2 regions of the Micromonospora sp. URMC 106 genome follow, and region 1 is predicted to be linked to the other one. Evidence: riboswitches for the same ligand, from Rfam matches in the RefSeq annotation. Region 1 holds a riboswitch; the other holds the start of a gene.

What was found. Region 1 has a riboswitch for thiamine pyrophosphate ahead of thiE (thiamine phosphate synthase). Riboswitches for the same ligand answer to the same signal wherever they lie in the genome.
Region 2: another riboswitch for thiamine pyrophosphate. It lies ahead of ACSNOB_RS23445 (ECF transporter S component); the one in region 1 lies ahead of thiE (thiamine phosphate synthase).

What each region holds. Positions count from the first base shown of each region.
Region 1 is NZ_JBPQTP010000068.1:27,439-36,962, reverse strand. Features, by position in the region: gene ACSNOB_RS20625 (thiazole synthase) at 10-780, opposite strand; gene thiS (sulfur carrier protein ThiS) at 785-985, opposite strand; gene thiO (glycine oxidase ThiO) at 976-2,136, opposite strand; gene thiE (thiamine phosphate synthase) at 2,130-2,756, opposite strand; TPP riboswitch at 2,751-2,859, opposite strand; gene ACSNOB_RS20605 (aldo/keto reductase) at 3,022-3,966, opposite strand; gene ACSNOB_RS20600 (nucleotidyltransferase domain-containing protein) at 4,025-4,822, opposite strand; gene ACSNOB_RS20595 (ABC-F family ATP-binding cassette domain-containing protein) at 4,819-6,498, opposite strand; gene ACSNOB_RS20590 (class I SAM-dependent methyltransferase) at 6,540-7,145, opposite strand; gene ACSNOB_RS20585 (hypothetical protein) at 7,281-8,405, shown strand; gene truA (tRNA pseudouridine(38-40) synthase TruA) at 8,545-9,375, opposite strand; gene rplQ (50S ribosomal protein L17) at 9,444-9,524, opposite strand, start outside.
Region 2 is NZ_JBPQTP010000087.1:2,389-11,912, reverse strand. Features, by position in the region: gene ACSNOB_RS23460 (alpha/beta fold hydrolase) at 1-136, opposite strand, end outside; gene ACSNOB_RS23455 (TIGR03943 family putative permease subunit) at 167-913, opposite strand; gene ACSNOB_RS23450 (permease) at 910-1,911, opposite strand; TPP riboswitch at 2,104-2,209, shown strand; gene ACSNOB_RS23445 (ECF transporter S component) at 2,282-2,872, shown strand; gene ACSNOB_RS23440 (ABC transporter ATP-binding protein) at 2,990-4,405, shown strand; gene ACSNOB_RS23435 (energy-coupling factor transporter transmembrane component T family protein) at 4,509-5,309, shown strand; gene ACSNOB_RS23430 (hypothetical protein) at 5,406-5,642, opposite strand; gene gndA (NADP-dependent phosphogluconate dehydrogenase) at 6,109-7,551, shown strand; gene ACSNOB_RS23420 (pirin family protein) at 7,648-8,409, opposite strand; gene ACSNOB_RS23415 (thioredoxin reductase) at 8,406-8,627, opposite strand; gene ACSNOB_RS23410 (hypothetical protein) at 8,886-9,071, opposite strand; gene ACSNOB_RS23405 (isoprenyl transferase) at 9,136-9,524, opposite strand, start outside.

The DNA.
Region 1 (9,524 bases):
CGGGGCGGGTCACAGGTCGGGCCGCCCCTCGTCCGGGGTGGAGGCGAGGGCGTGGAAGCGGCGGGCGATCCGGCCCGCCCCGTACGCGAGCCGCCCCGCCTCGACCGCGTGCCGCATCGCGGTGGCCATCGCCACCGGGTCGGCGGCGCGGGTGACCGCGCTGGCCAGCAGCACCGCGTCGCAGCCCAGCTCCATGGCCAGCGCCGCGTCCGAGGCGGTGCCGATGCCGGCGTCCAGGATCACCGGCACGTCGACGCTCTGCCGGATCAGCCGGATGTGGTGCGGGTTCGACACGCCCAGACCGGAGCCGATCGGCGCGCCCGCCGGCATCACCGCGGCGCAGCCCACGTCGGCGAGCCGCCGCGCCAGGATCGGATCGTCCGACGTGTACGGCAGCACCACGAACCCGTCCGCGACGAGTTCCTCGGCGGCGCGCAGCAGCTCCACCCCGTCGGGCAGCAGCGTGCGCTCGTCGCCGATCACCTCCAGCTTCACCCAGTCGGTGTCGAACGCCTCCCGCGCCAGGTGGGCGACCTTGACGGCCTCGCCCGCCGTGTAGCAGCCGGCGGTGTTCGGCAGCAGCCGCACCCCGCAGCGGTCGAGCAGGTCCAGCAGGCCGCCCGCCGTGCCGGGGGCGGTGTCGACCCGGCGCAGGGCCAGGGTGACCAGCTCGGTGCCGGAGGCACGGATCGCGTCCTCCAGCACGCGCAGGTTCGCCGCGCCGCCGGTGCCGAGGATCAGTCGGGACGTGAAGCTCACGCCGCCCAGGTCGAAGTTCACCGCGTCACCCGCCCTGGGCGGCGCTGAGCACCTCGACCCGGTCGCCGTCGCGCAGCACGGTCGCCGGCCAGCCCGTGCGCGGCACGACCTCCCCGTTGACCGCGACGGCGAGGCCGCGCTGCTGGTCGGTGACCGCGCGGACCAGGTCCGCCACCGTCGAGCCGTCGGGCAGGCTGCGCCCGGCGCCGTTCACCGTCAGTTCCACGTGTGCTCCTCCTCGGGTGCGGACGCTCCGGGCCCGGTCCGACCGTCGACGGCCGGGACCGCCGTCGCGACGGTGGCTGCCGGCGCGAACCGGTCCGGGGTGAAGGGGGCGAGCAGCGGGTCCGCCGCCCCCGTGACGACCAGGTCGGCGATCAGGTCGGCGGTGACGGGGGTGAGCACGATGCCGTGCCGGTGGTGCCCGGTCGCGGCGAGCACGCCCGGCCGGTCCGGCAGCGGGCCGAGGATCGGGGCGTTGTCCGGGGTGCCCGGGCGCAGGCCGGCGAGCGCCTCGATGAGGTCGTACTCCGCCAGCTCCGGCAGCAGGTCGACGGCGGCGCGGAGCAGGCGCAGCACCGCCCCGGCGGAGACGTCGGTGTCGGCGCGCTCCTCCACGGTCGCGCCCACCACCACCTCCCCGTCGTGGCGAGGGACGAGATAGACGTGCTCGCCGTCGGCGTACCCCCGGATGACGTGCCGGAAGCCCGGCGCGACGCCGCCGGGCGCGCGGAGCCGCAGCACCTGGCCCTTCACCGGCCGCACCGGCAACCCGGTCAGGGCCGCCGCGCCGCAGCCGGCCGCGACCACCGTGACGCGGGCGTCCACGTCGGACAGCCGGCGCACGGCCGTCGGCACCAGCGCGGCGCCGGCCCGCTCGGCGGCCACCCGCAGCGCCGGCACCAGCCGACGCGGGTCGACCTGGTGGTCGGTGGCGGCGAGCGCGCCGCCGCGCACCCGGGGCGCCAGCGCCGGCTCGCGGTCCCGCAGCGCCGATGGGCGCAGCGGCGTCACCGGCAGTCCGAGCCCCTGCTGGTACGCCCACAGCCGCCGCGCCTCGGCCAGGTCGTCGGCGGTGAGCCCGACCATCAGGGTGCCCTCGGTCCGATAGCCGATGTCCGCGCCGGTGGCGGCGGTCAGCTCGGCGGCGAAGGCCGGCCAGCGGGCGGCGGAGGCGGTCAGCAGCCCGGTCAGCTCGTGCTCACCGAAGTACGCCTCGGCGACCGGGGCGAGCATCCCGGCGGCGACGTGGGACGCGCCGGAACCGGGGGCGGGGTCGTGCACGACGACGCGGAGCCCGCGCGCCGCGCAGCGCCAGGCGATGCCCAACCCGACCGGTCCCGCCCCCACCACGGCGACGTCCGGTCGGCTCAGCACCCCAGCGCTCCCAGCAGCTCCGCCGTCGCCCGGGCCGGATCGGCCGCCCCGGACAGCGCCCCCACCACCGCCACCCCGTACGCCCCGGCGGCCAGCAGCGCGGGCGCGTTCGCCGCGGTCACCCCACCGATCGCGATGACCGGCACGGCCACCGCGTCGGCGACGGCGCGTACCCCGGCCGGGCCGATCGGCGCCGGCAGGCCGGTCTTGGTGTCGGTGGCGTGGCAGGGGCCCACGCCCAGGTAGCTGGCCCCGGCGGCGACCGCCTCGGCGGCCGTCCCCGGATCGCGGGCGGTGGCCCCGAGCACGGCGGCGGGGCCGAGCACCCGGCGGGCAGCCCCGACCGGCAGGTCGTCCGCGCCGACGTGCCCGCCGGCGGCGCCCACCGCCAGCGCCACGTGCAGCCGGTCGTTGACCAGGCAGGTGGCGTCGTACCGGGCGCAGAGCGCGAGCGCCCGGCGGGCCAGGTCGTACGCCTCCCGGTCGGTCGCGTCGTCGGTGACGCGGACCTGCACGACCAGCTCGGCGCGGGCCACCGGCAGGGCGGCCCGCAGCACGGTCAGCGGATCCCGCCCGGGTCGGGTGTCGGTGATGAGATGCAGTCGCCCCAGGGACGGCACGGCAACACTCCTCCCTGCGCCGGCATTACCCGGATCAGGTTCGACGGTCGGGGGCTCTCAGCCCCCCTCTCAGCCCGGTGCACCGGGCTCCCGTGGGTCACTTGCGCGTGTCACCGTACGACGGATCGCCGGATCCGCCAAGGGCGGGACGCGGATTTCACACCGAGCGTCCGATCCCGACGGCCGGGGCGGTGGGTGAGGGCCCGGTTACGTCATGCTGTCGGGATGCCCTCCGCCACACGTGTCGGGGCCGTGCCGGCGTGGCTCAGAGGATGACGCGCAGGGCGTCGAGATCCTCGTCGGTGGGCTGCCAGGCGCCCGCCTCCGCGTTGGCCCGCACCTGCTCGGGCGTGGTGGCGCCGGCGATCACCGACGTCACCGCCGGCTGGGCGGCAAGCCCGCCGATCGCCACCTGGAGCATCGACAGCCCCCGCTCGGCCGCGTACGCCTCGATCGCCTCGATGGTGTCCCAGTCGGCGGCGGCGAGGCGCTGGGCGTAGCGGCCGCCACCGGCGAGCCGGCTGCCGGCCGGCGGGGCCTGGTCGCGCCTGTACTTGCCGGTGAGCAGCCCGTTGGCCAGCGGGAAGAACGGCAGCATGCCGAGGCCGAACCGCTCGCAGGCGGGGATGACCTCGGTCTCGACCGAGCGTTCCAGCAGGCTGTAGTGGTTCTGCGCGCTGATGAACCGGGACCGGCCGTTGGACGACGCCACCCAGTCCGCGTCGGCGATCTGCCAGCCGGCGAAGTTGGAGTTGCCCAGGTAGCGCACCTTGCCGGCGCGGACCAGGTCGTCGAGCGCGGCGAGCGTCTCGTCGATCGGGGTGCCGGGATCGGGCTCGTGCATCTGGTACAGGTCGATGTGGTCGGTGCCGAGCCGGCGCAGCGACGCCTCCACGGCCCGGGCGATGTAGCGCCGTGCGCCCCGGGCGCCGAAGTCCGGGCCGTTGAGCCCGTGCATGTCCATGCCGAACTTGGTGGCCACCACCACGTCGTCGCGCCGGCCCTTGAGCGCCTGGCCCAGCAGTTCCTCGGAGCCGCCCTGCGGCTCGCCGTAGATGTCGGCGGTGTCGAAGAAGTTGATCCCGGCGTCGAGCGCGGCGTCGACCACCGCCCGGGTGCCGTCGAGGTCGAGCTTGCGGCCGAAGTTGTTGCAGCCGATGCCGACCACGGACACCACGAGCCCGGAGTCGCCCAGCCGGCGATAGGTCATCTCAGTCACGAGATCAACCCTATGCCGGCCGGCCCGGCCCGCGCCGCGTACCTCGGGTTCAGTCGAGCACGTCGGCGACGAGTCGACGGGCGGCGGAGAGCGTGGCGGCGAGTTCGTCCGGGGTGTGCCCGACAGCGCCGAGCAGCGCGTGTGACCGCCGGGCGAAATCGGGCGGGGCGCCCGGCAGCCGCCCGGCGGACGCGATCATGCCCTTCTCGTTGACCAGCCACCGCCCGGCCCGGGCGTGCAGCACCTGGGCGAGTACGCCGACCACCCGGAACAGGCAGCCGGCCACGTACCCGCTGTCGCCGGCCACCACCGCCTTGGCCGCGCCGTCGACCAGGAACCGGGCCTCCCACCCGCCGGCCGTCAGGGCGTCGGCCAGGGCGGGCGGGTACGCGCGGGTCTCCTCCCGCAACGCGGTCAGCTCGCCCGTCGGGTCGCCGAGCACGCGGCAGAGCGCCACCTCGCCGGCGTACGCGGTCGAGTAGAACCCGAGCGGGTGCCCGGCCTGCACGCCGACCTCGTAGCGACCGGCCCGGCAGTCGGCCCAGATCCGGTGCACCCGGTCGAGGTCGCGGTAGATCCAGTCGACCGCCGCCCCGCCGACGCGCAGCCACCCGCCGCCGTCGACCCACGGCCCCCAGCCGCCGGGCGGGGTCAGCTCGACCTCCTCGTCGGCGACCGAGGCGGCGACGGCGCGCAGCCCCGGCACGTCCAGCTCGCCCCGGTAGTAGAGGCCGAGGTCCCAGTCGGAGTCGGGCCGGTGCTCGCCCCGGGCCCGGCTGCCGCCGAGGGCGACGGCGACGACCCCGCCGACCGCGCAGAGGCGGTCGGCCAGGTCGGCGGGGATCACGCCACGTCCCAGACCGGCTCCGGGGTCTCCACCACCTCGTTGTCGCCCCGGAAGAGCACGAACCGGTCGAAGGAGCGGGTGAACCAGCGGTCGTGGGTCACCGCGACCACGGTGCCCTCGAACGCGGTCAGCCCGGCCTCCAGCGCCTCGGCCGAGGCGAGGTCGAGGTTGTCGGTGGGCTCGTCGAGCAGCAGCAGCGTCGCGCCGGACAGCTCCAGCAGCAGCACCAGGAAGCGTGCCTGCTGCCCGCCGGATAGGGTGCCGAAGCGCTGGTCGCCCTGCCCGGCCAGCTCGTAGCGGCTCAGCGCCGCCATCGCCGCGTGCCGGTCCATGCCGGCCCGGTGTTCGTCGCCCCGCCAGAGGATCTCGACGAGCGTCTTCGCCATCAGCTCCGGCCGGTCGTGGGTCTGCGAGAAGTGTCCCGGGCGCACCCGCGCGCCGAGCCGGGCCACCCCGCCGTGCGCGACCGGCGCGAGCGCCGCCGCGCCGTCGACCGGGCCGTTGGCCGGGTCCGGGTCGGTGCCGCCCCGGGCCAGCAGCCGGAGGAAGTGCGACTTGCCCGTCCCGTTGGCGCCGAGCACCGCCACCCGGTCGCCGTACCAGATCTCCAGGTCGAACGGGTAGGTCAGGCCGTCGAGCTCCAGTTGCTCGCAGACGACCGCGCGCTTGCCGGTCCGCCCGCCGGTCAGCCGCATCCGGATGTCCTGGTCCTTCGGGGGTACGGGCGGCGGCCCGGCCTCCTCGAACTTGCGCAGCCGGGTCTGCGCGGCCTGGTAGCGCGACGCCATCCCGTCGTTGTACGCGGCCTTCTGCTTGTACATCAGCATCAGCTCGCGCAGCTTCTGGTGCTCCTCGTCCCAGCGCCGGCGCAGCTCGTCGAGGCGGGCGTGCCGGGCCACCCGCGCCTCGTGCCAGCTCGCGAAGCCGCCGGGGTGCACCCAGGCGCTGCCGCCCTCCACGGCGACCACCCGGTCGGCGGTGTGCGCCAGCAGCTCCCGGTCGTGCGAGACGTAGAGCACCGACTTGCCGGACTCGCGCAGCCGGCCCTCCAGCCAGCGCTTGCCGGGCACGTCGAGGAAGTTGTCCGGCTCGTCGAGGAGCAGCACCTCGTCGGGGCCGCGCAGCAGCAGTTCGAGGGCGAAGCGTTTCTGCTGACCGCCGGAGAGGGTCCGGACGGGGCGTTCCCGGGCGGCGTCCCAGGGCAGGTCGAGCACGATGGTGGCGACGGTGTCGAAGAGCACCTCCGCGTCGTACCCGCCGGTCTCGCCCCAGGCCGCGAGCGCGTCCGCGTACGCCAGCTGGGCCTTGCCGGCGGCGGTGCTGTACTTGCCGCGCACCTCGGCCGCCCGCATGGCCGCCTCGGTCTCGGCGAGCCGGCGCCCGGCGTCGCGCAGCGCCGGCGGGGCCAGCGACAGCGCCAGGTCCGCCAGCGTGGACTCGTCGCCGATCATGCCGATGAACTGGCGCATCACGCCCAGCCCCCCGGCCCGGGCGATCGCGCCGGTCTTCACCGGCAGGTCGCCGGCGACCATCCGCAGCAGTGTCGTCTTGCCGGCGCCGTTGGGCCCGACCAGGGCCACCTTGGCGCCCTCCCCGACCCGGAACGACACGTCGGTGAAGAGTTCCCGGCCGTCGGGGAGGATGTGCCCGACCCCTGCCACGTCCACGTATCCCACGCGGGCATCCTGCCCGAGCACCCGCCGGGTGGCCCAACCATTTACCGGGTCACGCGCAGCACCCGGTAGCCCTTCTGGCTGGCGTGCCGCCCGACCTGGCAACCCTGCTCGACCAGCCAGCGGTGCAGCGAGTCGCCGCCCAGGTGGCGGGCGACGACCAGCCAGGCGACCCCGTCCGGGGCGAGCCGGGGCAGCCAGCGCAGCAGCATCCGGTGCAGCTCGTCCTTGCCGACCCGGATCGGCGGGTTGGACCAGAGCTGGGCGAACGTCACGTCGGCGGGCACGTCGTCCGGTGCGGCGACCCGCACCCGGTCGGCCGCGCCGACCCGTGCCGCGTTGGCCGCGGTCAGCTCGCGGGCCCGCTCGTTGACGTCGACGGCCCAAACGGTCGCCGTGGGCGCCGAGGTGGCCAGCACGCAGGTGATCGGCCCGAAGCCGCAGCCGAGGTCGAGCAGGGCGCCGGTGGTGCCGGCGGGCGGCAGCTCCGCCTTGCGCAGCAGGACCGCCGTGCCGGGGTCGAGGCGCGCGGCGGAGAAGACGCCGCCGGACGAGGCGAGGGTGTAGTCGCGGCCGGCGACGGAGAACTCGACCTCGCGCGGGTGGGCGGCCGTCGCGGGCTCAGCGGTGAAGTAGTGGTCGCCGGTCACGCCGGCAATTCTCGCACCGCCGTCGCCGCCGTCCGGTCGGGGTCCGGGGGACGGCCCAGCACGACACGAAACAGCTAAGCCCACAATTTTCCATTATTACCCCCTAAAGGGACAATGGCTCCTACTCTGGGCGTCATGGTGTATCGGTACGAGTCCGATGAGGACGCATACATGGAGTACCCGGAGCCCGGGTCCGACCGGTCGGTGCTCGGTGCCGGTCCGCCGCCCCCGGCCGGCCCCTCCCCGTCCCGCTTCCCGACGCCGTCGCTGCCCCGGGCCAACCAGGTCGCGCTGCCTTCCGCCGGGCCGGAACCGGTCCGCGCCGCCGCCCCGGTGCCGTCCCCGCCGCACGCGCAGGCGTCCCCCACGCCGTACGAACAGGTGCCGCCGGCACCGGCCGCACAGCTGCCGCCACCGGTCGAGCCGCCCCTGGCGGTCGAGACACCCGCGCCGGCCGGACGGCCCGTGCCACAGCGCGGCGGCGGCCGGCTGTGGCAGGTGCTGGTCGGCGGCGCGGCCGTGCTCGTGCTGCTCGCGCTCTGCGGCCTCGGCGCCGCCGCCCTGCTCGACGAGCGCGACAAGACGCCGCAGGCCACGCCCACCGGGCAGCCGGAGGTCGCCGAGTCGGCCGAGGCCGGGGCGCACGACCTGGACTCCCGGGACACCGACCAGGCGCCGCTGACGGCCAAGGAACTCTTCCCGGGCAAGCAGCTCGTCGTCGCCGACGGGCAGCCCGCCTACCAGGTGCTCAAGACCCACTCCAGCGCCAGTTGCGCGGTGGCGGCCACCGGGGAGGTCGCCGACCTGCTGGACCGCCTCGGCTGCAACCAGGTGGTCCGCGCCACGCTGCGGACGCCCGACGGCGACCTCCTGGTCACCACCGGCCTGTTCAACCTCACCGACCGGGCCAACGCCGAACGCGCCCGGGACCGGATCCGGCAGCTGCTCGACGAGCGGGAGGGCCGGTTCCGGGGCATGGCCGCCGACGACGACACCGAGGCGATCGCCACCGCGCCGGCCCGGGTCGGCTGGCAGGTGCGCGGCCACTACCTCGCGTACGCGGTGGTCGCCCGCAGCGACGGCGAGACCATCCGGTCCGGCGACACGAAGGCCCGCGAGGTCCTCTTCGACATGATCGAGCTGCACCTGAACCGGGGTGTGCTGGAGCGCCGCGCCGACGGCGGGACGGCCGGCCAGCCGACCGACGAGGGCGCGGACCGCACCGGCACACAGGACGGCGGGGATCTGCCGGGCGAGTGACGGCACCTCCGGTGTGGACGGGTGCGCGGGCCACGGGGCCGCGCACCCGTTCCGCGCGGCCCCACCGACGCCGGCACCCGCCCAGGTCGATCCGGGCCCCGCAGCAGGTCCCGCGCCCGGTCGTGCGCCGTCCCGGCGGTCAGCCCTCCAGGGGTACGCGCAGCCGCCGGGTCGCCTCGGCGCGGCGGGCGTACTCGGCCGGGTCGTCCGGGTAGCCCACGGCGACCAGGGTCAGCCCGTGCGCCGGCGCCACGGTCACCTCGCTGGCGCGATCCCGGCGGGTGAGCAGGCTGCCCGGCCACTCGACGGGCCGGCGCCCGTCCCCGGCGACCAGCATCGCGCCGACCAGGCTGCGCACCATCGCCTGGCAGAACGCGTCGGCCTGCACGGTCGCGACGAGGATGCCGTCCGGGTCCCGCCGCCAGTCCAGCCGGGTCACCTCCCGCAGCGTGGTGGCGTTCTCCTTGCGCCGGCAGTACGCGGCGAAGTCGTGCTCCCCCACCAGTCCCGCCGCGGCGGCGTTCAGCGCGTCCAGGTCGAGCGGCTTCGGCCAGGCCAGCACCTCGTGCCGGCGCAACGGCTCGGCGCCCCACGGCGCGTCGGTCACCCGGTACTCGTAGCGGCGGAAGGTGGCGGAGAACCGGGCGTCGAAGTCGGCGGGCACCTCGGCCATCGCCCGCACCCGCACGTCGGTGGGGAGCAGCCGGGCCAGCCGGCGCAGCAGCCGCCCCTCGTGCTCCCGCCACACGGCGGTGGGCAGGTCGACGTGGCACACCTGCCCGGTGGCGTGCACCCCGGCGTCGGTGCGGCCCGCCACGGTCAACCCGGTCGCCGTGCCCGCGCCGAGCACCAGGTCGAGGGTCTCCACGAGCACCCCGGCGACCGTGCGCCGGGTCGGCTGGGCGGCCCAGCCGGAGAAGCCCGACCCGTCGTACGCGACGTCCAGTCGGAGCCGGGTGCGCTCGTCCACTCGTACCTCCGCCTCATGGGTCGGGCCCGGCACCCCGTGAGGGATGCCGGGCCCGACGGTGGCCTGGATCAGGCCTTGTCGTTCTCGCCGGCCTCGTCGCTGTCCTCGCGGGCGGCGGCGGTGTCGCCGGACGCCGACACGGGCGCCTC
Region 2 (9,524 bases), on a different contig from region 1:
CGGCGTGCAGGGTCGGGACCACGTCGTCCCACTCCCCGCTGTGCTGCGGGAAGCCGTGCAGCAGCAGGACGGGCGCGCCGCCCTCCGGACCGCCGACGCGTACGTCGAACGTGAGCCCCCGGGCGTCGATCCGCATGATCGCCAGCCTACCCAGGGCGGGCGCGGGTCACTCGTACTGACGTCGGGGCACGGGCACCTGCCGCCAGGACTCCACGTCCAGGTACGGGATCTCGGCGTCGTTGACCGGGTCCCGGGCGATCCGGTCGCTGTAGCGGCCGGTCACCTCGATCCAGGTGTCGTCGGCGAGCCCCTCGGGCACGGCGCCGGTCAGGCCCAGCTTGACCGGCCGCCCGTCGGCGGCGCAGCAGGAGAGCACGATGCGGGCCAGCAGCGGCCGACCGTCGGGGCCGGTGGTGACGAAGCCGGTCAGCCGGACCCGGCGCTGCCCGATGGAGGCGCCCCGGTCGAACAGCGCCCGGGAGGCGTAGTCGAGCACGGTGACCTGCGCCGGGTCGCCGTCGGGCAGGGGCGGGTAGTCGGAGGGTTGCTGCCGGGCGGAGAGCGCGGTGCCGGCCTGCCCTGCCGCGTACGAGCCGAGGGCGGGCGGGGCGACCAGGAGCAGGCCCAGCACCGGCAGGATCAGCAGCCAGCCCACCCGTGGCTCGTGGTGGCCGTGCCCGTCGTGGTCGGCGTCGTGCCCGTCGGCCGACGGGGGCAGGCCGGTGCGCCGCAGGAGCGGGCGCAGCTCGTACCAGAGGGTCATGACCGCGGCGACCACCAGCAGCAGGCCCGCGGCGACGAGGAAGGGACGCAGCCCCTCCTTGACGTAGCGCAGGTGCAGGTCGGTGAGGCTGGCCCGGACCACCGCGCCCCCGAGCAGCAGCAGGACGACGGCCTGCGCCTGCCGGTTCACAGCAGCACCGCCCCGGTCGCGGCGGCGACCGCCACGGCCACCGCGAGGGTGGCGGGGGCGAACCGCAGCGCGAACCGCCGGCCGAAGACGCCGGCCTGCATCGCGATGAGCTTGAGGTCGACCATCGGCCCCACCACCAGGAAGACAAGTCGGGAGGTCAGCGAGAACTGCGACAGCGAGGCGGCGACGAAGGCGTCGGCCTCGGAGCAGAGGGAGAGCAGCACCGCGAGCACGGCCAGCGCGAGCACCGAGAGCACCGGCTCGTCGGCGAGGGTCTGCAACCAGCGCTCGGGCACGACGACGTTGATCGTGGCGGCGGCCGCCGCGCCGATCACCAGGAACCCGCCGGCGTGCGTGACGTCGTGCCGGACCGCCGCCCAGAACGCCCGCCCGCGCGAGCCGTCGTCCAGCTCGGGCCGGCGGGGCAGCCGGATCCAGTCGGCCCGGCCGAGGCGCAGCCACAGCCAGCCCATGACCATCGCGACGACGAGGCTGGCCACGCCACGGCCGAGGACCATCTCCGGGTCGTCGGGGAACGCCACCGCGGTGGCGGTGAGCACGATCGGGTTGATCGCCGGGGCGGCGAGCAGGAAGGCCAGCGCCGCGGCCGGGGTGACCCCGCGCCGGATCAGCGACCCGGCGATCGGCACCGAACCGCACTCGCAGCCGGGGAGCACCACGCCGGCCGCGCTCGCCACCGGCACCGCGAGCGCGGGGTGTCGCGGCAGCGCCCGGGCCCAGAACGACCGGGGCACGAAGACCGCGATCACCGCGGAGAGGATCACGCCGAAGACCAGGAACGGCACCGCCTGCACCATGACCGAGACGAAGACGGTGGTCCAGGTCTGCAGCCGGGGCGCGGACAGTGCGCGGGCGATCGGCTCCCGGAAGACGACCAGCAGGACCAGCAGGCCCGCGAGCGCCTCGACGGACCCGAGCCGCCAGGCTCCGCCATCCGCCGGCTCCGTCGGCGGTATGTCCGGCGCGGCCGCGCCCACCGCCCCCCGCCCGCCCTCGGGCGCCCCGCGGTCAACCTCGGATGTCACGTACGTGTCCCTCTGCCGCTTGTGCCGGTGGCCGCCCGAGACTACCGGCCGGAATCGACGGGGTCGATCGAACGCGCGGGTGACCTGCGAAAAGATCACTTTGCTCGATGATCTTCAAAGGTGTTAGCGTCGGCGCGACAACTTCACATCCGACAGGGGAGCGCACAGCGCTGAGAGTGCGGGCACCGCCCGCAGACCCTCGAACCTGATCTGGGTAATGCCAGCGCAGGGAGTTCGGTCGACCTCCAGCCGCGTCGACGTCCGGCACACCGGGCGCGGCGTGCGTCTTCTCCTGGTTCGCGTTCAGGACTGGGAGCACATCATGCGAGACAACACGACCACCCGGTGGCGCACACTCGACGTCGTCGTCGCCGCGGTGATCGCGGTGGCGTTCGGCGTCATCTTCTGGGCCTGGGGGCTGCTGTGGCGGGCCGTCGACCCGGCGTTCGCGTTCTTCCCGGCCGGCCAGGCGATCATGTACGGCGTGTGGCTGGTCCCGGCCGTGCTCGGCGGCCTGGTGGTCCGCAAGCCCGGCGCGGCGCTCTTCTGCGAGGCGGTGGCCGCGACGGTCTCCGCGCTGCTCGGCTCCGAGTGGGGCGGCATCACCATCGTCCAGGGCCTGATCCAGGGGCTCGGTGCCGAGGTGGCGTTCGCCGCGTTCCGGTACCGCTCGTTCCGGCTGCCCACCGCGCTGCTCGCCGGCGCGCTGACCGGCCTGGGCGCGGCGCTGTTCGACTTCTTCGTCTGGAACGTCGACTACGCGCTCGGCAGCTACCGGATCCCGTACGCCCTGCTCACCGTCGTCAGCGCCACGGTCGTCGCCGGCGCCGGCGGGTGGGCGCTCACCCGCGCCCTGGCCGGCACGGGCGCCCTGGACCGCTTCCCCGCCGGCCGCGAACGCGCCGCCATCTGACCCGCGCCCACCGAACCGACCCGACGGAACCGCGTTGACCATGAGGTTGTCGCCCGCACACGCCGCGTCGAACGGCGACAACCCCGTGGTCGACGGGCGGGAGAGGGCGTGCCGAACATGGGAGCGGTGACGCTGCGGGGGTTCGGGTGGCGGCACGCCGGTCGTCGGGCGTGGGCGGTGCGCGGGGTGGACCTGCGCGTCGAGGCCGGTGAGCGGGTGCTGCTGCTGGGGCCGTCGGGGGCCGGCAAGAGCACCCTGCTCGCCGCGCTGGCCGGGTTGCTGCCGGAGGACTCGGGCGAGCAGGAGGGCACCGTCGAGATCGACGGGCTCGACCCCCGCAAGGGCCGGGAGCGGGTCGGCATCGTCTTCCAGGATCCGGAGACCCAGCTCGTGATGGCCCGCAGCGGCGACGACGTGGCGTTCGGGCTGGAGAACCGCGGGGTCCCCGCCGACGAGATCTGGCCCCGCGTCGACGAGGCGCTGGCCCGGGTCGGCTTCCCGTACCCGCGGGACCGGCCCACCGCCGCCCTCTCCGGCGGGGAGCAGCAACGCCTCGCCCTGGCCGGGGTGCTGGCCCTGCGTCCCGGGCTGCTGCTGCTCGACGAGCCGACCGCCAACCTGGACCCGGCTGGCGCCGCGCTGATCCGGGCGGCGGTGGCCGGCGCGCTGGACGCCGACACCACGCTGATCCTGGTCGAGCACCGGGTCGCCGAGGCGCTGCCCCTGGTCGACCGGGTGGTCGTGCTCGAACCGTCGGGCGGCGTCCGCGCGGACGGCACGCCCGAGGCCGTCTTCGGCACGCACGGCGACGCGCTCGCCGCCGAGGGCGTCTGGGTGCCCGGCCGCCCCGTGCCGCCCCGCCACGCCGCCGCGCCGGCCGGCGACGTGCTGCTCACCGCCGACCGGCTCGGCCTGCCGCCCCGGCTGGCCGCCGTCGACCTGGCGGTACGCGCCGGCGAGACGCTCGCCGTGCTCGGCCCGAACGGGGCCGGGAAGTCCACCCTCGCGCTGCTGCTCGGCGGGCTGCTCAAGCCGGGCGCCGGCCGGGTCGCGGCGACGGCGGCACTGGCCGGCGCCGACGCCCGCACTCCCCCGCACCGCTGGCGCGCTCCGGCGCTGGCCCGCCGCATCGGCTCGGTCTTCCAGGACCCGGAGCACCAGTTCGTCACCAACACCGTCTTCGACGAGCTGGCGCTCGGCCCGCGCCGCACCGGCCAGCCCGAGGCGGCGGTCCGCTCCGCCGTGGACGACCTGCTGTCGCGGCTGCGGCTGACGAAGCTCGCCGCGGCCAACCCGTACACCCTCTCCGGCGGCGAGGCGCGGCGGCTGAGCGTGGCGACGGCGCTGGCTACCGCGCCACGCCTGCTCGTCTGCGACGAACCGACCTTCGGCCAGGACCGACGGACCTGGCTGGAGCTGGTGGACCTCTTCGCCGAGCTGCGCGACGCCGGGCACGGCCTGGTCGCCGTCACCCACGACCCGGAGTTCGTGGCCGCCCTGGCGGACCGGCGCCTCACCCTGGACCGCCCGTGACCGGCCCGAGGACGACCCCGCGACCCAGCCGTCACCCGGGGACGGCCACGACGGGCCCGGAGCCGACCCGACGCCTCCGCCGTCCCGGCCGCCGGGAGCGGCCGTGATCAGTCTGGAGCCCGTCGCCGCGCCGGGCGCGCCGCTGGCCCGGCGCAACCCGGTGGCGAAGCTCGCCGCGGCGCTGGTGTTCTCGTTCGTCCTGATCGCCACCCTGGACCCGGTGGCCCCGGCGATCGCCATCGCGGTCGAGCTGGCCGTGCTGCCGCTGTTCGGGGTCCGCTACCGGGTGCTGGCCCGGCGGGCCTGGCCGCTGCTCGTCGGCGCGGTGGGCGTCGTGGTGACGCTGGTGCTCTTCGCGGCCGAGCGCTCCGGCCGGGTGCTGGTCGAGGCCGGTCCGGCGGTGGTCACCTCCGGGGTGCTGCTCACCGCGCTCGGCCTGGTGCTGCGCATGTTCGCCGTGGCGCTGCCCGGCGTGATCGTGTTCGCCACCACCGACCCCACCGACCTGGCGGACGCCCTGATCCAGAACGCGAGGGCGCCGGCCCGGTTCGCCGTCGGGGCGCTGGCGGCGTTCCGGCTGGTGCCGCTGCTCGGGCAGGAGTGGCAGATGATCTCCATGGCCCGCCGGGCCCGGGGGGTGGAGGCGGGCCGCGACCCACTGGCGAAGCTGCGGCTGTTCGCCTCCACGGCCTTCGCGCTGCTGGTCGGCGCGATCCGGCGGGGCACCCGGCTGGCCGTGGCGATGGATGCCCGGGGCTTCGACGCCGGCACGCCGCGTACGGTCGCCCGGCGGCAGCGCTTCGTCGCCGCCGACTGGCTGCTGATCGCCGGGGCCGCGGCGCTCGCCGGGGCGGCGCTGACGGTCAGCGTGCTGCTCGGCACCTTCCGCCCGTTGATCGGCTGAGGCGTACGGGCCGGGTGGGGTCGTCGCGACGACCCCACCCGGCCCGTACGCCTCAGCCGATCAACGGGCGGAAGGTGCCGAGCAGCACGCTGACCGTCAGCTACGCCGGAAGGCGTACCGGCGGGTCTGGCCGGCCCGCTGGCCGCGCGAACCGCCGGCGCGGACGGCGCCGGAGACCGGCGGACCGGCCTTCGGCGCCGCCGGCCGGTCGAGCGGCAGCGCCGGCACGACCGGCGCGACCGCGACCTCGTCGAGGTTGACCGGCGTCAGGTCGGCGGCGGGCGGCGTGGACAGGGTGGTGCGGGACTTCTTCGGGTTGCGCCTGGCGGGCATCCGGTGCCTCCTTGAGTCTGCGGGCCGTGTCGGCTCCGGCGCTGCGGCCGGTGCCGGGGGCCCACGTCGTGGGGCGACCGTCGGGCTGCGACGGTCGGGCGGGACAGGGACTGCTCCCCGGATGCGACCTCGAAGGACACCGCCGCCTCGGCGGCAGGTGGGAATGCGGACGCCCGGGAGCACGCGGACCGCAGCCGCGGGGCGGCGGGCCGGCTCGGAGGTGAGGCGTCAGTTACGCATGCCCACACGCTATCCGCCCGGCCCGTCGGGCGCACGCGAATTACCGGCACGACCGGCGGCCCGCTGATCGTGTTCCCCGTCACCCGCCCGGCGTCGCTGCGTCCGTAAGCGGCCTGGTCCGGGCGGAACGCGGCGACGGCGGGCTGCCGAACACGCCCTCGCGTCCGCCGCGCGCCGCGATACGGTCGCAGCGGCAGGTGTCGGGCGGCAGGAAGGCGGCGGACGGATGGCCGAGCGGGCGACGGCGCAGATCGGCGTGACCGGGCTGGCGGTGATGGGCCGGAACCTGGCCCGGAACCTGGCCCGCAACGGCTTCACCGTGGCGGTGCACAACCGCTCGCCGGAGCGCACCCGCAGCCTGGTCGCCGAGCACGGCGACGAGGGGCGGTTCCTGCCGGCCGACTCGATGGCCGACTTCGTCGCCTCGCTGGAGCGGCCCCGGGCGGTGATCGTGATGGTCAAGGCGGGCGGGCCGACCGACGCCGTGATCGACGAACTGGTTCCGCTGCTCGACCCCGGCGACATCGTCGTCGACTGCGGCAACGCGCACTTCGCCGACACCCGCCGACGGGAGGAGGCGCTGCGGGGCCACGGGCTGCACTTCGTCGGCACCGGCGTCTCCGGCGGCGAGGAGGGCGCGCTGCGCGGCCCGAGCATCATGCCCGGCGGGTCCGCGGAGTCCTACCGCAAGCTGGGCCCGATCTTCGAGAGGATCGCCGCCCAGGTGGACGGGGTGCCGTGCTGTCGGCACATCGGGCCCGACGGGGCCGGGCACTTCGTCAAGATGGTGCACAACGGCATCGAGTACGCCGACATGCAGCTCATCGCCGAGGCGTACGACCTGCTGCGGGCCGGGCTGTCGGCGGAGCCGGCGGAGATCGCGGAGATCTTCCGCGACTGGAACTCCGGCGAGCTGGAGTCCTTCCTCATCGAGATCACCGCCGACGTGCTGGCGCACACCGACGCGGCCACCGGCCGGGCGTTCGTGGACGTCGTGCTGGACCGCGCCGAGCAGAAGGGCACCGGCCGCTGGACGGTGCAGAGCGCCCTCGACCTGGGCATCCCCATCACGGGCATCGCCGAGGCGACCTTCGCCCGGTCGCTGTCCGGGCACGCCGACCAGCGCGCGGCGGCGCGCCGGGCGTTCCCGGACGCGGGCGGGAAGTGGCAGGTCGGCGACCGGGAGACGTTCGTCGAGGACGTCCGCCGCGCGTTGCTCGCCTCCAAGATCGTCGCGTACGCGCAGGGCTTCGACCACATCCGGGCCGGCTCCCGGGAGTACGACTGGGGCATCGACCTGGGCGGCACCGCGACGATCTGGCGGGGCGGCTGCATCATCCGGGCCCGCTTCCTGGACCGCATCCGGCAGGCGTACGACGAGCAGCCCGAGCTGCCGACGCTGCTGGTCGCGCCATGGTTCGCGGACACGGTCAACGACGGCGTGCCGAGCTGGCGGCGGGTCGTCGCCGACGCGGCCGGGGCCGGGGTGCCGGCGCCCGCGTTCGCCTCGTCGCTGGCGTACTTCGACGCGCTGCGCGCGGAGCGGCTCCCGGCGGCGCTGATCCAGGGGCTGCGGGACAACTTCGGCGCGCACACCTACCACCGCGTCGACCGCGACGGCACCTTCCACACCCGCTGGGCCGCCGACCGCTCCGAGACCGAAGCCTGACCCGCACCCGTCCGCGATCCGGATAGTTCGCACGCCAAGCCGCATGACGCGGGCCGAAACCGCAAGTTCGCGGAGAGCCGGCGAGCGCGGGGAGGGTCAGGCGAGGGTCGCGTGCATCTCCCAGACCAGGATCTCGGCCGGCTCGGTGGCCGAGACGCGTCGCCCGCCCGTCATGGTGAGCCGGGCGGCGTCGCCGGTGCCGAGCAGGCCGCTGCACTCCAGGGTGACCGCACCGGTCGGCACGTACAGGTGGACGAAGGGCGCGTCCGGGAGGTCCACCGTGTCACCGGGATCGAGCCGGGCGGCGTGCAGGGCGGCGAGGCGGTTGCGGATCCGGATCGCCGAGGCGCCGTCGTAGCGGTCCATCCCGGAGGCCACGGGCACCAGGTCGCCGCGCAGGAGCCGGTCGTCGATCTCGAGCTGCTCGTAGCCGGGATCGACGCCCTGCTCGTCCGGCAGCACCCACATCTGCACGAAGTGCACCGGGTCGGTGTGCGGGTCGCGGCCGTCGAGCCGCCAGGAGTCGTTCTTCTCGGAGTGCAGGATGCCGGTGCCGGCACTCATCCGCTGCGCCAGCCCCGGATAGATCACGCCCGAGTGGCCGGTGGAGTCCTGGTGCACCAGCGATCCCCGCAGCACCCAGGTGACGATCTCCATGTCCTGGTGCGGGTGGGTCTCGAAGCCGGCGCCCGGCCGGACCACGTCGTCGTTGTTGACCAGCAGCAGACCGTGGTGGGTGTTCGCCGGGTCGTAGTGCCGGGAGAACGAGAACGAGTGCTTCGAGTCCAGCCAGGAGATCCGGGTGGCGAAGCGGTCGTCGGCCCGCCGGACGTCGACGGCCGGCGCGGGGGCCGTCACCAGGCACGCTGCCCGGTGTCGGTGGGCGCCCAGGTGAGGGCCGGCTCGCCCGTGGCCAGCTCGCCGATCTCGCCGGAGCGCAGCCGCGGCGCGTGGCCGAGCTCGTGGCAGTGCTGCTCGGCGATCTCGGCGCAGATCTCGGCCGCCTGCTCGCAGATCGGATCACCGAGGTCGGCGGCGTTCAGCGCCATGATCATCTTGTACCGGAGTTCCCGCATCCCCACCCCCGAGGCTCGACGCGGCCCGGGGCACCCGCCCCACTTGCCGATCCTAGGCACCCCGCTCCCGCACCCACCCCGAAACCTCGAACCCCGGCCCAGCGGTCGACCACGCGCTGCTGGTGGGCGGAACGCCCCGGTGCGGGGCGCGGTCGCGGGGCAGCACGGCGGCGTGGTCGCCAGACGGTCGGGGCGCCCGGGCGCGTCGGGTGGTAGGGGGGCGGTCAGCGCCGCGCGGGGCGACGCTGACCGGCGAGGTCAGAAGAACCGGCGGCGCTTCGCCTTCTGCGGGCGGAGCATGTCGGCACCCTTGGTGAGCAGGCGACTCACCCCGGACGGGCCGCGGCGGGCCTCCAGCGTGTGGCTGAGCTTACGCGCGCCGGCCGCCGCCAGCGGCACCGCGACCGCCATCATCGCCCACTGCGCAATACGCTTCTGGATCATGCGGGTTCACCTCCGTCAGTGGCTGCTGACCGAGGTGGTACCCCGCGCGAAGGGGCGGTAAGCCTCAGGCGGGCGGCGCGACCGGGTTGGGCAGCGCCCCGCCGAAGCGGCGGTCCCGCTGGGCGTACAGCTCGCAGGCGTACCAGAGGTGCCGGCGGTCGAAGTCGGGCCACAGCGTGTCGAGGAACACCAGCTCGGCGTACGCGGTCTGCCAGAGCAGGTAGTTGGAGATCCGCTGCTCCCCCGAAGGGCGCAGGAACAGGTCCACCTCGGGGACCTCGGGGTGGTAGAGGTACTTCGCCACCGTCTTCTCGGTCACCTTGGCCGGGTCGAGCCGGCCCGCGGCCGCGTCCCGGGCGATCGCGGCGGCGGCGTCGGCGATCTCGGCCTGCCCGCCGTAGTTGACGCAGAACTGCAGGGTCAGCGTCGAGTTGCTCCGGGACATCTCCTCCG